Acidisarcina polymorpha: one gene and its partner. Each later gene encodes a partner of the first gene's protein in a complex. Links are inferred from orthologs where the notes say so. Each region holds a gene or a part of one and is shown on either strand. Other genes may lie near its edges.

The links.
Region 2: the proteins of tig (region 1) and rpsG are in contact, whole or in part, in a crystal structure (PDB 3GTY), measured with the Thermotoga maritima proteins. The link is inferred for Acidisarcina polymorpha from one-to-one orthologs. Residues at the interface, in WP_004081061.1 of Thermotoga maritima: Glu122, Val124, Val129, Leu130, Tyr133, Glu188, Gly259, Ile262, Tyr263, Glu266, Ser270, Glu273, Gln274, Glu277, Arg308, Gln311, Ile312, Ser315, Tyr316, Glu325, Arg329, Arg336, Leu363, Phe366, Trp367, Arg373, Leu377, Arg381, Leu384, Glu387; in WP_004081843.1 of Thermotoga maritima: Lys34, Lys52, Lys55, Glu59, Arg62, Gln63, Glu66, Asn67, Lys69, Val71, Arg95, Ala109, Lys110, Lys111, Gly112, Arg113, Pro114, Glu117, Glu121, Ile124, Ala125, Tyr127, Asn128, Asn129, Thr130, Gly131, Lys135, Asp139, Arg142, Met143.

What each region holds. Positions count from the first base shown.
Region 1 is NZ_CP030840.1:4,243,891-4,248,260, reverse strand. Bases 467-3,337 are described here. They hold tig (trigger factor), read right to left. Parts: upstream 2,688-3,337; coding sequence 1,245-2,687; downstream 467-1,244. Other genes in these bases: clpP (ATP-dependent Clp endopeptidase proteolytic subunit ClpP), read right to left, coding at 552-1,229; clpX (ATP-dependent Clp protease ATP-binding subunit ClpX), read right to left, coding at 467-501. Also shown: more of clpX, read right to left, coding at 1-466. UniProt on the Bacillus subtilis protein: Involved in protein export. Acts as a chaperone by maintaining the newly synthesized protein in an open conformation. Functions as a peptidyl-prolyl cis-trans isomerase.
Region 2 is NZ_CP030840.1:5,258,185-5,262,550, reverse strand. Bases 771-3,637 are described here. They hold rpsG (30S ribosomal protein S7), read right to left. Parts: upstream 2,506-3,637; coding sequence 2,035-2,505; downstream 771-2,034. Other genes in these bases: ACPOL_RS22290 (S9 family peptidase), read left to right, coding at 3,632-3,637; ACPOL_RS35560 (hypothetical protein), read left to right, coding at 3,520-3,637; rpsL (30S ribosomal protein S12), read right to left, coding at 2,599-2,982; fusA (elongation factor G), read right to left, coding at 771-1,900. Also shown: more of fusA, read right to left, coding at 1-770; more of ACPOL_RS35560, read left to right, coding at 3,638-3,651; more of ACPOL_RS22290, read left to right, coding at 3,638-4,366.

The sequences.
Region 1 (4,370 bases):
TTTGAGGATGATGTTCTCCACATCCTCGCCAACATATCCGGCTTCGGTCAGGGTGGTCGCGTCCACGATGGCGAAAGGAACGTCGAGCATCTTCGCCAGGGTATGAGCCAGGAGTGTCTTGCCGCTGCCCGTTGGACCGACGAGGAGAATATTCGACTTGGAAAGCTCGACCTCATTCCCCTTGGTGCGGTTCATCTGGATGCGCTTGTAGTGGTTGTAGACCGCAACCGCGAGTTTCTTCTTCGTCTGGTCCTGACCGATGACGTACTCATCCAAGAAAGCCTTTACTTCTTGAGGCTTCGGCAGGTGCGCTGGAGCCGCGCCAGGCTGAACATCGCTGCGATCGTCCTCGAGGATCGAGTTGCAGACCGCTACGCATTCATCGCAGATGTAGGCCCGCGGATAGTCGCTTGGCGAAGAGATCAGCTTGGCGACCGCATCCTGCGATTTATGGCAGAACGAGCAGCGAAGTGTGTCGTCGGAACCCGTGCGCGGTTTCATGCTGCTGACCCCTTGTACTTAACTGCGCGTGCTCGACCGTAGCCCTGATCTTAGGTACGCGGCCGATCAATGATCTCATCAATGATCCCATATTCCTTGGCTTGCGGAGCATTCATGATGAAATCGCGTTCAACGTCTCGCTCGATCCTGTCGAGCGCCTGCCCGGTATGTTTGGACATGAGCCGGTTGGTAATCTCCCGGATGCGCAAGATCTCGCGCGCATGGATATCGATATCCGTAGCCTGCCCGGAAAGGCCGCCCATCGACGGCTGATGGATCAGGATTCGGGAATTCGGCAGCGCGAACCGCTTGCCCGGCGTCCCGGCAAGGAGTAGAAAGGCCCCCATGCTGGCCGCCTGCCCGATGCAATAGGTCACGACGCCGTTACGGATGAACTGCATTGTGTCGTAGATCGCCAATCCAGCCGTGATCGATCCTCCCGGGGAGTTGATGTAGAGCTGAATATCCTTCTCCGGATCCTCCCCGGAAAGGAACAACATCTGCGCAATGATCAGATTAGCGATCTGGTCGTCGATCGGAGTGCCAAGAAAAATAATGTTATCGCGAAGCAGACGAGAGTAGATGTCATAGGCGCGCTCGCCTCGACTCGTCTGCTCAACCACCATAGGTACAAGTGCCATGCGTTCCTTTTCTTGCGCGGAGTCTCGTCGCTCGCTCCGCTTTCCATTCGGTTGTCGTGGGCAGCCTTGACGGCCAACGGCTGTGATTTCTCTTCTAAGCTGTCAGGAGCCGATCCGCTCGTACAGGCTGGCCCTCGTCTTTTCTCTTCTCAATTGTTCACGGATTCTAGCGAGACTGCCATCCTCAGTCAAACGTGTCCGCAGCGCTTCCAGCGGCTCACGGCTTTGAATTGAAATAAGTTGAAGCTGCTCTTCTACTTCCTCGTCCGTTACCTCAGTGTGCTCCGCTTCGGCAATCTTGTCGAGCAAGATGCTGCCCTTCACCTCAGCGAGCGCTGATTCCCGTTGCGCCACGCGAAGCCGCTCGAAGTCGAGCTTCCGCATGTCTTCCGGTTTCATCCCCTGCGAGGCCAACGCACGCAGACCCCGGTCGAGTCGCGCATCCACCTGCTGCTGCACCAATGATTCCGGCACGGCAAACTGAAAACGCTCGACCAAAGCCTGAACCAGGGCATCCTTTGCGGCGTTTTCAAGCTGACGCTTCTTTTCAGCGGACGCCTGCTCACGCAAGGTAGCGGTAAACGCGTCGATGGTGTCGAACTCGCCGAGTTCCTTCGCAAAGTCATCGTTGAGCTCAGGCAGGATCTTCTTTTTGATCCCTTTTACCTCGATTTGATAGGAAATAGTCTTGCCTGCTAGACGCCTTTCGCCAAAGTCCTCCGGGTAGGCGACCTCAAACTTGAGTTCTTGTCCCGTTTTGGCACCGCGCAAGGCTTCATTGAATGCTGGAAGGGTATTTGGGCCAGCAACCTCGACGAGGACGCCCTTTCCTTCCACCGGGTCAGTCAGAGGAATGGCGTCCGCACCGGCTTCCGATCCATCTTCTTGGGCTGCCGATTCCCCGTGGAAGTCAATCTCCGCCCAATCGCCATCGGCGAGCGCACGCTCTTCGGTAACTGGCTCCATCGTGGAACGGGAATCGAGAACGCGCTTCAGTTCGGCATCGTATTCGGCTTCGGAGAGTTCGACCTCCGGCTTGGCAACGGTGACATCCTTATAGCCGTCGATCGAAAACTCGGGAAGAACTTCAAAGATCGCCTTGAACTTCAGCGGCTCTCCCTCGGCGAGATGAATATCTGTCACTTGAGGCTGCGACACGGGCTTCAAGTGCTGCTCGTCGATCGTGCTACGGAAGTACCCGGGCAAGATCTCTTCGACTACATCTTGACGGATCTGCTCGGCAAAGCGAGTGCGGATCAACGAATCCGGCACCTTTCCGGCGCGAAACCCGGGAATGCGGGCCATCTTCTGATAACGCTTCGTAATCTTTCGGAAATGCTTCGAGACTTCCTCGGCGGAAATATCGACGGATACCTCGCGGGTGCACTCCGGGTTCAGCGAGGGCGTCGGATGGTGATGGTCGTGTTCCGCATGGTCGTGACCTTCGTGGTCGTGAGCGGCCTGCGGATCAGGGGACCCTGCTCCATCGATTGCAGGAGTGATTTCGGAATTGGGAGTGGTTTCGAGAGTTTCGGTTGAGCTCAACTTGTGCCTTCCAGAGGCGCCCGCCCAACTTCCATGGATCCTGCGTTCGATTGGATCCGGCGGCGAATAAACGCGCGGCGTTGAACGGCCTCTTGTTTATGTTAAGTGCCTTTCGGAGGGGGGTCAAACAAGCTCCCGTGCGGCAGTGGAAATGTGGCCGCCTTTCTGCGGTCCTTGGAGGTCAGATCCGGAGGGGCCCAATGAGATGCCAATGAATGGAAAACCAGCTGAGTACCAGACAGGAGAGCGCAACCAGCGAAAATTTGAGTTTGGTAATAGAGCGCAAGCTGGGATGGCTCCATACTTGCACACTGGCCACCAGGACGAACAAGCCCAGCAGAATTGCCCCGAGGGTGACGATATTCATCAGGATGAAGTATTTGTCCCAGGCGTGGGTGGGAGGCATCAGGTCGTCCGCGTTGACGGCCACAAAAGTTGCGATGGAGATGAGCAGCACCGACCACACCCAGGCAGCTGCTTGGGCGGAGAATGGCAACCATTGGGTTCCCGGCTGCGGGGCTGGGCGCGGGCGGTTACGGAAAAACAATCGGCGGACCCAACGGCTGACCGCGGCGATCACGACGGCCAGCAAGACAACGAAGCTGGCCCCGACAGCGAACAACACGAATCCGCCATTTTCATACCAGGAGACTCGCTGCGCCTGCGCACCGGCGAAATCGCCTGCGAGGCGAATGACTCTTCCATGGTTGTCGCGGATGGCAAAAAGGCGGCGTTGGCCATCGATTTCCTGCCATAGATCTTTGCCGATTGGCTTCCAGCGAATGGTGTGGCCCCGCAGGTCCTTCGTGTCTTCGACGTGCAGCACGCCATCCTTGTCGACGGTGGCGCTTCGCTGCGAGAAAAGCGCCTCGAGCTTGAGCCGGGTGCTGTCCGCCCGCCGCGTCGACTGATAGGTTCCCTGGATCGCATCGAGATCTTTGCGAGACAGACTCAAAAACTTTTGACCGCCGGCGATGGGAAAGTAGCGATCAGAGAACATGTCGATGATCTCTGGACGGGGTTTGTCTCCCGCGCCTGCAGAGTTGTAAGCGAGAAACAGGATGATGTTCCGGGACGGATCGAGAAAGAAGAGGCTGTGGAAGGCAATTAGATCGCCCTCATGGCCGATCCACCTGACTCCGCTGCGCCAGGTCTCATAGAAGCCCATGCAGATAGGAGGCATCTGGTCGCTGGCGCGAAACTGTGGTGTTCTCATCGCGGCCAATGTTTCCGGCTTCAGGATGCGCTTCCCTCCGAGCTCTCCGCCGTTCAGCAGCGCCTGGCCGAAACGGCCCATGTCGCTCGCGGTAGAGGAGACGCCTCCAGCCGGGGGGGGCATTAAAGATTTCAAAGCCCAGCGGAGGCTTCTCGGTGTTGCCGCGATACCCCTCCGAGGGTAATGCCGCCAGTGATTTCGGAGCTGGTTGGTAGAAAGTCGAATGGATCATCCCAAGCGGGATAAAGATGTGGTCCTGAACGTATTCTTCAAAAGGCTCGCCGCTGATCCGCTGCACGATGTAGCCAGCTAGACCGACGCCATAGTTCGAGTAGGCGGGGATGGTTCCCGGAGCGTAAAGCCTGGCCGGCTCGTTCTGGATCAGGAAGTCGCGCAGAGCAATTGTCTGTTTCGGGTCCGTGATGATGATATCCCGGCTCTCTTCTTCGAAGCCGCCCGTGTGCGTC
Region 2 (4,366 bases), 1.0 Mb from region 1 along the record:
CCATGCCCTCAATACGCCCGCGCCGGGAGTTGATATCGCCGATGATCGTGCCCATGTGTTCTTCAGGAACAGTCACTTCGACGGCCATCATCGGTTCGAGCAGCACCGGACTGGCCTTCTTCGCGGCTTCCTTAAAGGCCATCGAACCGGCGATCTTGAACGCCATTTCGTTCGAGTCGACGTCGTGGTAGCTGCCGTCATAAAGTACGGCCTTGAAGTCGACCAGCTCGTAGCCCGCAAGCACCCCGGCATGCAACGCTTCGCGGATTCCCTGCTCGGTCGGCTTGATGTACTCCTTCGGAACCACGCCGCCCTTGATCTCGTTGATAAACTCGAATCCCTTGCCTGGCTCGTTCGGCTCCAGACGAATCTTGACGTGTCCGTAGTTGCCCGAACCACCGGTCTGGCGGATGTACTTGCCTTCCGCCTCGGCGATCTTGCGGATGGTCTCCCGGAAGGCGACACGGGGCTCGCCGACATTGGCTTCGACCTTGTGCTCGCGCTTCATGCGATCGACCAGGATCTCAAGATGCAACTCGCCCATGCCGCTGATGATCGTCTGCCCAGACTCTTCATCGGTACGGACCTTGAAGGTCGGATCTTCATCGGCCAGCTTAGCCAGCGCCATTCCCATCTTCTCCTGGTCAGCCTTGGTCTTCGGCTCAATGGCGACCGAGATGACCGTGTCCGGGAATTTGATAGCGCTCAACGCCACCGGATCATTCGGAGTGCAGAGGGTGTCACCGGTCTTCAATTCCTTCAAACCAACACAGGCGCAGATGTCGCCGGCATAGATCTCGGTGATGTCTTCGCGCTTATTGGCGTGCATCTTGACCAGACGCCCGATCCGTTCGGTCTTGCCGGTACGCGGATTGAGCACGGTGTCGCCGGTTTTCAAATGGCCCGAATAGACGCGGATGAAACCGAGCTTGCCGAAGGGATCGTTGATCAGCTTAAAGCCGAGCGCCGAAAACGGCGCATCGTCCTTGGCTTCGCGAATCACCTGCTTTTCGGGATCATCAGGATCGATACCAACCACCGGGGGCACGTCGAGCGGGCTCGGCAGATAGTCGACCACCGCATCAAGCAGAGTCTGCACACCCTTGTTCTTGAAGGCGGTCCCGCAGAGTACCGGGAAGACCTTCATCGCAATGGTCGCGCCGCGTAGGGCTTTCTTTAACTCGGCCGCCGTCGGGGTCTCGCCTTCGAGGAACTTGTGCAGCATGTCGTCATCGTTCTCGGCGACTGACTCAACCAGCTGCATGCGGAAGGCTTCCGCCTTCTTGAGCAGGTTCTCGGGAATCTCTTCAACATCGTACTGCGCGCCCATGGTCTCGTCGTGCCACAGGATCGCCTTCATCTCGATCAGATCGATGACGCCCTTAAAGTTGGCCTCGGCGCCAATCGGAATCTGGATGGCAACTGGACGCGCGCCCAGCCGCTTGCGGATGGTTTCAATCACGTGCTCGAAATCAGCGCCGGCCTTGTCCATCTTGTTGACAAAGCAGATCCGGGGGACCTTGTACTTATCACCCTGCCGCCACACCGTCTCCGACTGCGGCTGCACACCCGAGACGGAGTCGAACAAGGCGACTGCGCCATCGAGCACCCGTAGCGACCGCTCGACCTCAGCGGTAAAGTCAACGTGGCCCGGGGTATCAATGATGTTGATACGAATGTCTTTCCAGGTGCAGGTGGTTGCGGCGGAGGTGATCGTGATGCCGCGCTCCTGCTCCTGCTCCATGTAATCCATGGTTGCCGTGCCTTCATGCACTTCGCCGATCCGGTGCGTGATCCCGGTATAGAACAGGATGCGCTCGGTGGTCGTCGTCTTCCCGGCGTCGATGTGCGCCATGATTCCGATATTCCGGCAACGATTTAGAGGTACTTGACGCGGCACTTGAATCTCTCACTCTCGCAGGCCATGGCCTGCCTTTGCTTACCCTGCTTGACCCGCCAGCTTCCGGCGAGCTTGTCCTAATTTACGGACTGACAACTGTCACTGAAAAGCTTTCTTGCTATGGAAACTTCTCTTTACCACCGATAATGCGCGAACGCCTTGTTCGCCTCGGCCATACGATGAATGTCTTCCTTCTTCTTCATCGCGGCTCCGCGGCCGTTAGCTGCGTCAAGCAGCTCGTTGGTCAACTTGTCGACCATGCCCTTTTCGCCGCGCGCCCGGCCATAGTTCACCAGCCAGCGGATCGCGAGCGAAGTGCGCCGTTCCGGATTCACTTCGATCGGCACCTGATAGTTCGCGCCACCAACCCGGCGCGACTTCACTTCGAGCAGCGGCTTGCAGTTCTCAACCGCTTTCTTGAAGAGCTTCAGCGCTTCATCGCCGCCGCGGGATTCGAGGTTCGTCATTGCCTCATAAAAGATGTTTTGCGCGGTCGACTTCTTGCCGCCCCACATCATCGAGTTGACAAACTTCGTCACCAGCGTCGAGTTGTACACGGGGTCGGCTGCGACTTCCCGTTTCGCGATATGACCTTTTCTCGGCATAGTTCCCTTATCTCAATAACTTCACTTGCTCAATTGATTCGTCCAGACTTTTGCGCCATGGGCGCGTACGCCTGGACGGCGAGTCCCTGGTCCTTACTTAGCGGCGGCCTTGGGGCGCTTAGCGCCGTACTTCGACCGGCTCTGCTTGCGGTTGGCTACGCCGACCGAATCGAGTGTTCCGCGCACCACGTGGTAGCGAACCCCCGGCAGGTCCTTCACACGACCGCCGCGAATGAGGACGATCGAGTGCTCCTGCAGATTGTGGCCGATGCCTGGGATGTAGGTGGTCACTTCGATCCCGTTGGTGAGCTTGACGCGCGCAACTTTGCGCAACGCCGAGTTCGGCTTTTTCGGGGTCTGGGTGTAGACGCGCGTACAAACTCCACGCCGTTGCGGCGAACCCTGCAATGCCGGGCTGGCCGTCTTATATCTCGGCGCAGTGCGGCCCTTCCGGACTAATTGACTAAATGTCGGCAAACCTGACTCCTCAAAGCTGCAAAACCCACGCATTTCACACAGGCATCAGATGATCGCGCAAGCCGCCCGCGATCTACTCTGAATGCCCAACTCACTTCTACCGCCCGCAACCCGTCCCCGCGTGCAGTAGCCTTACATAACCCGTTGACTCAAACCACGACGGTGGCTGAGCGCTTCCCGGTTCCTTCAAGTGAAAGAGGCCTGGGAAGGCCAACTCCGTTTCGGTGGTTCCGGTCTGCATAGCCCACCAAGGTGGCAGGTAGCGCAGACTCCAATGCGATTCGCCTTGTGTCTCTAACCTGCAGAGATCGGAAGGGAAGGCCCAGAGAGGCACTACAACGATCTATAGCCTCAGCAATTGCTCTAAAACGGCAAAGCAACTGCCTCAAATAAGTATAGATCAGATTGAGGCTTTCTGCGGACACAAACAAACGCTCTCGCCCGAAAATATCCGGCAAGAGCTGTCTCGCGGAACTTCTTAAAGATATCAATTCGCAACTCCCCGGTCAAGACACCCTTCAAAGTGGAGGATGGGGAGTGGAGAACTCCTGCAGAGCTGGTCTCGCGAAGTATGGGCATCGCTTGTATGGCCTATGGCAGGCCGTGGCGGAAGACACGAACAAAGCCATCGCTGCTACCATGCTCATCAATGCCTACTATCGCCCGTAAAGTCCTTGTCTGCACCGCCTTAGTCCTTAGCGCTGTTTGTACCGTGAACTTGAAGGCGCAGAACCTGAACGCCCGGCGCGATCCCCGCATCGATAGCCTGATCGACAATCTGGGCAAAGTGCGCAACCTCTATCAGACGGCGATCTCGCCAGACGGCGCGCGCATCGCCTGGGTCGTCGATGGAGAAGAACAAGGCAAGCGCTCGGGCAGCGAGATTGAAGTTGCACCCCGAACCTCGCCCGAGAAGCCGATCCGGATCACCGCCGGAAGCAAGGGCGAACTCTGCGTGGAAGGCAGCCTCGCCTGGTCGCCAGATTCGAAGACGCTGGCCTTCCTCTCGGATTGTCAGAGTGCTGGGGAGAATAAAACGCAGGCTGACTTCTATCTGGCCGAAATGGGCAACAAACCCAAGATTCGACGCCTGACTCATCTTCCCGGGATCCCGGAAGCGCCGGCCTTCTCGCCTGATGGCAAAGAACTTGGATTCCTCTACGTCGAAGGAGCCACTCGCCGCGCGAGTCCGCTCGCCGCCGAGAAACCGCCTGCTGGAGTCATTGGCGAGGAGGGCCTTGAAATTAAACGGGTGGCCGAGGCCGATATAGCCAGCGGGCAGGTCCGCCAGATCACACCTGCCAGCCTCTACACCTACGAATTCGACTGGTCGCCCGGTTCGCAAGAGCTAGCCTACATTGCGGCGCCTCCACCCGGAGAGAAT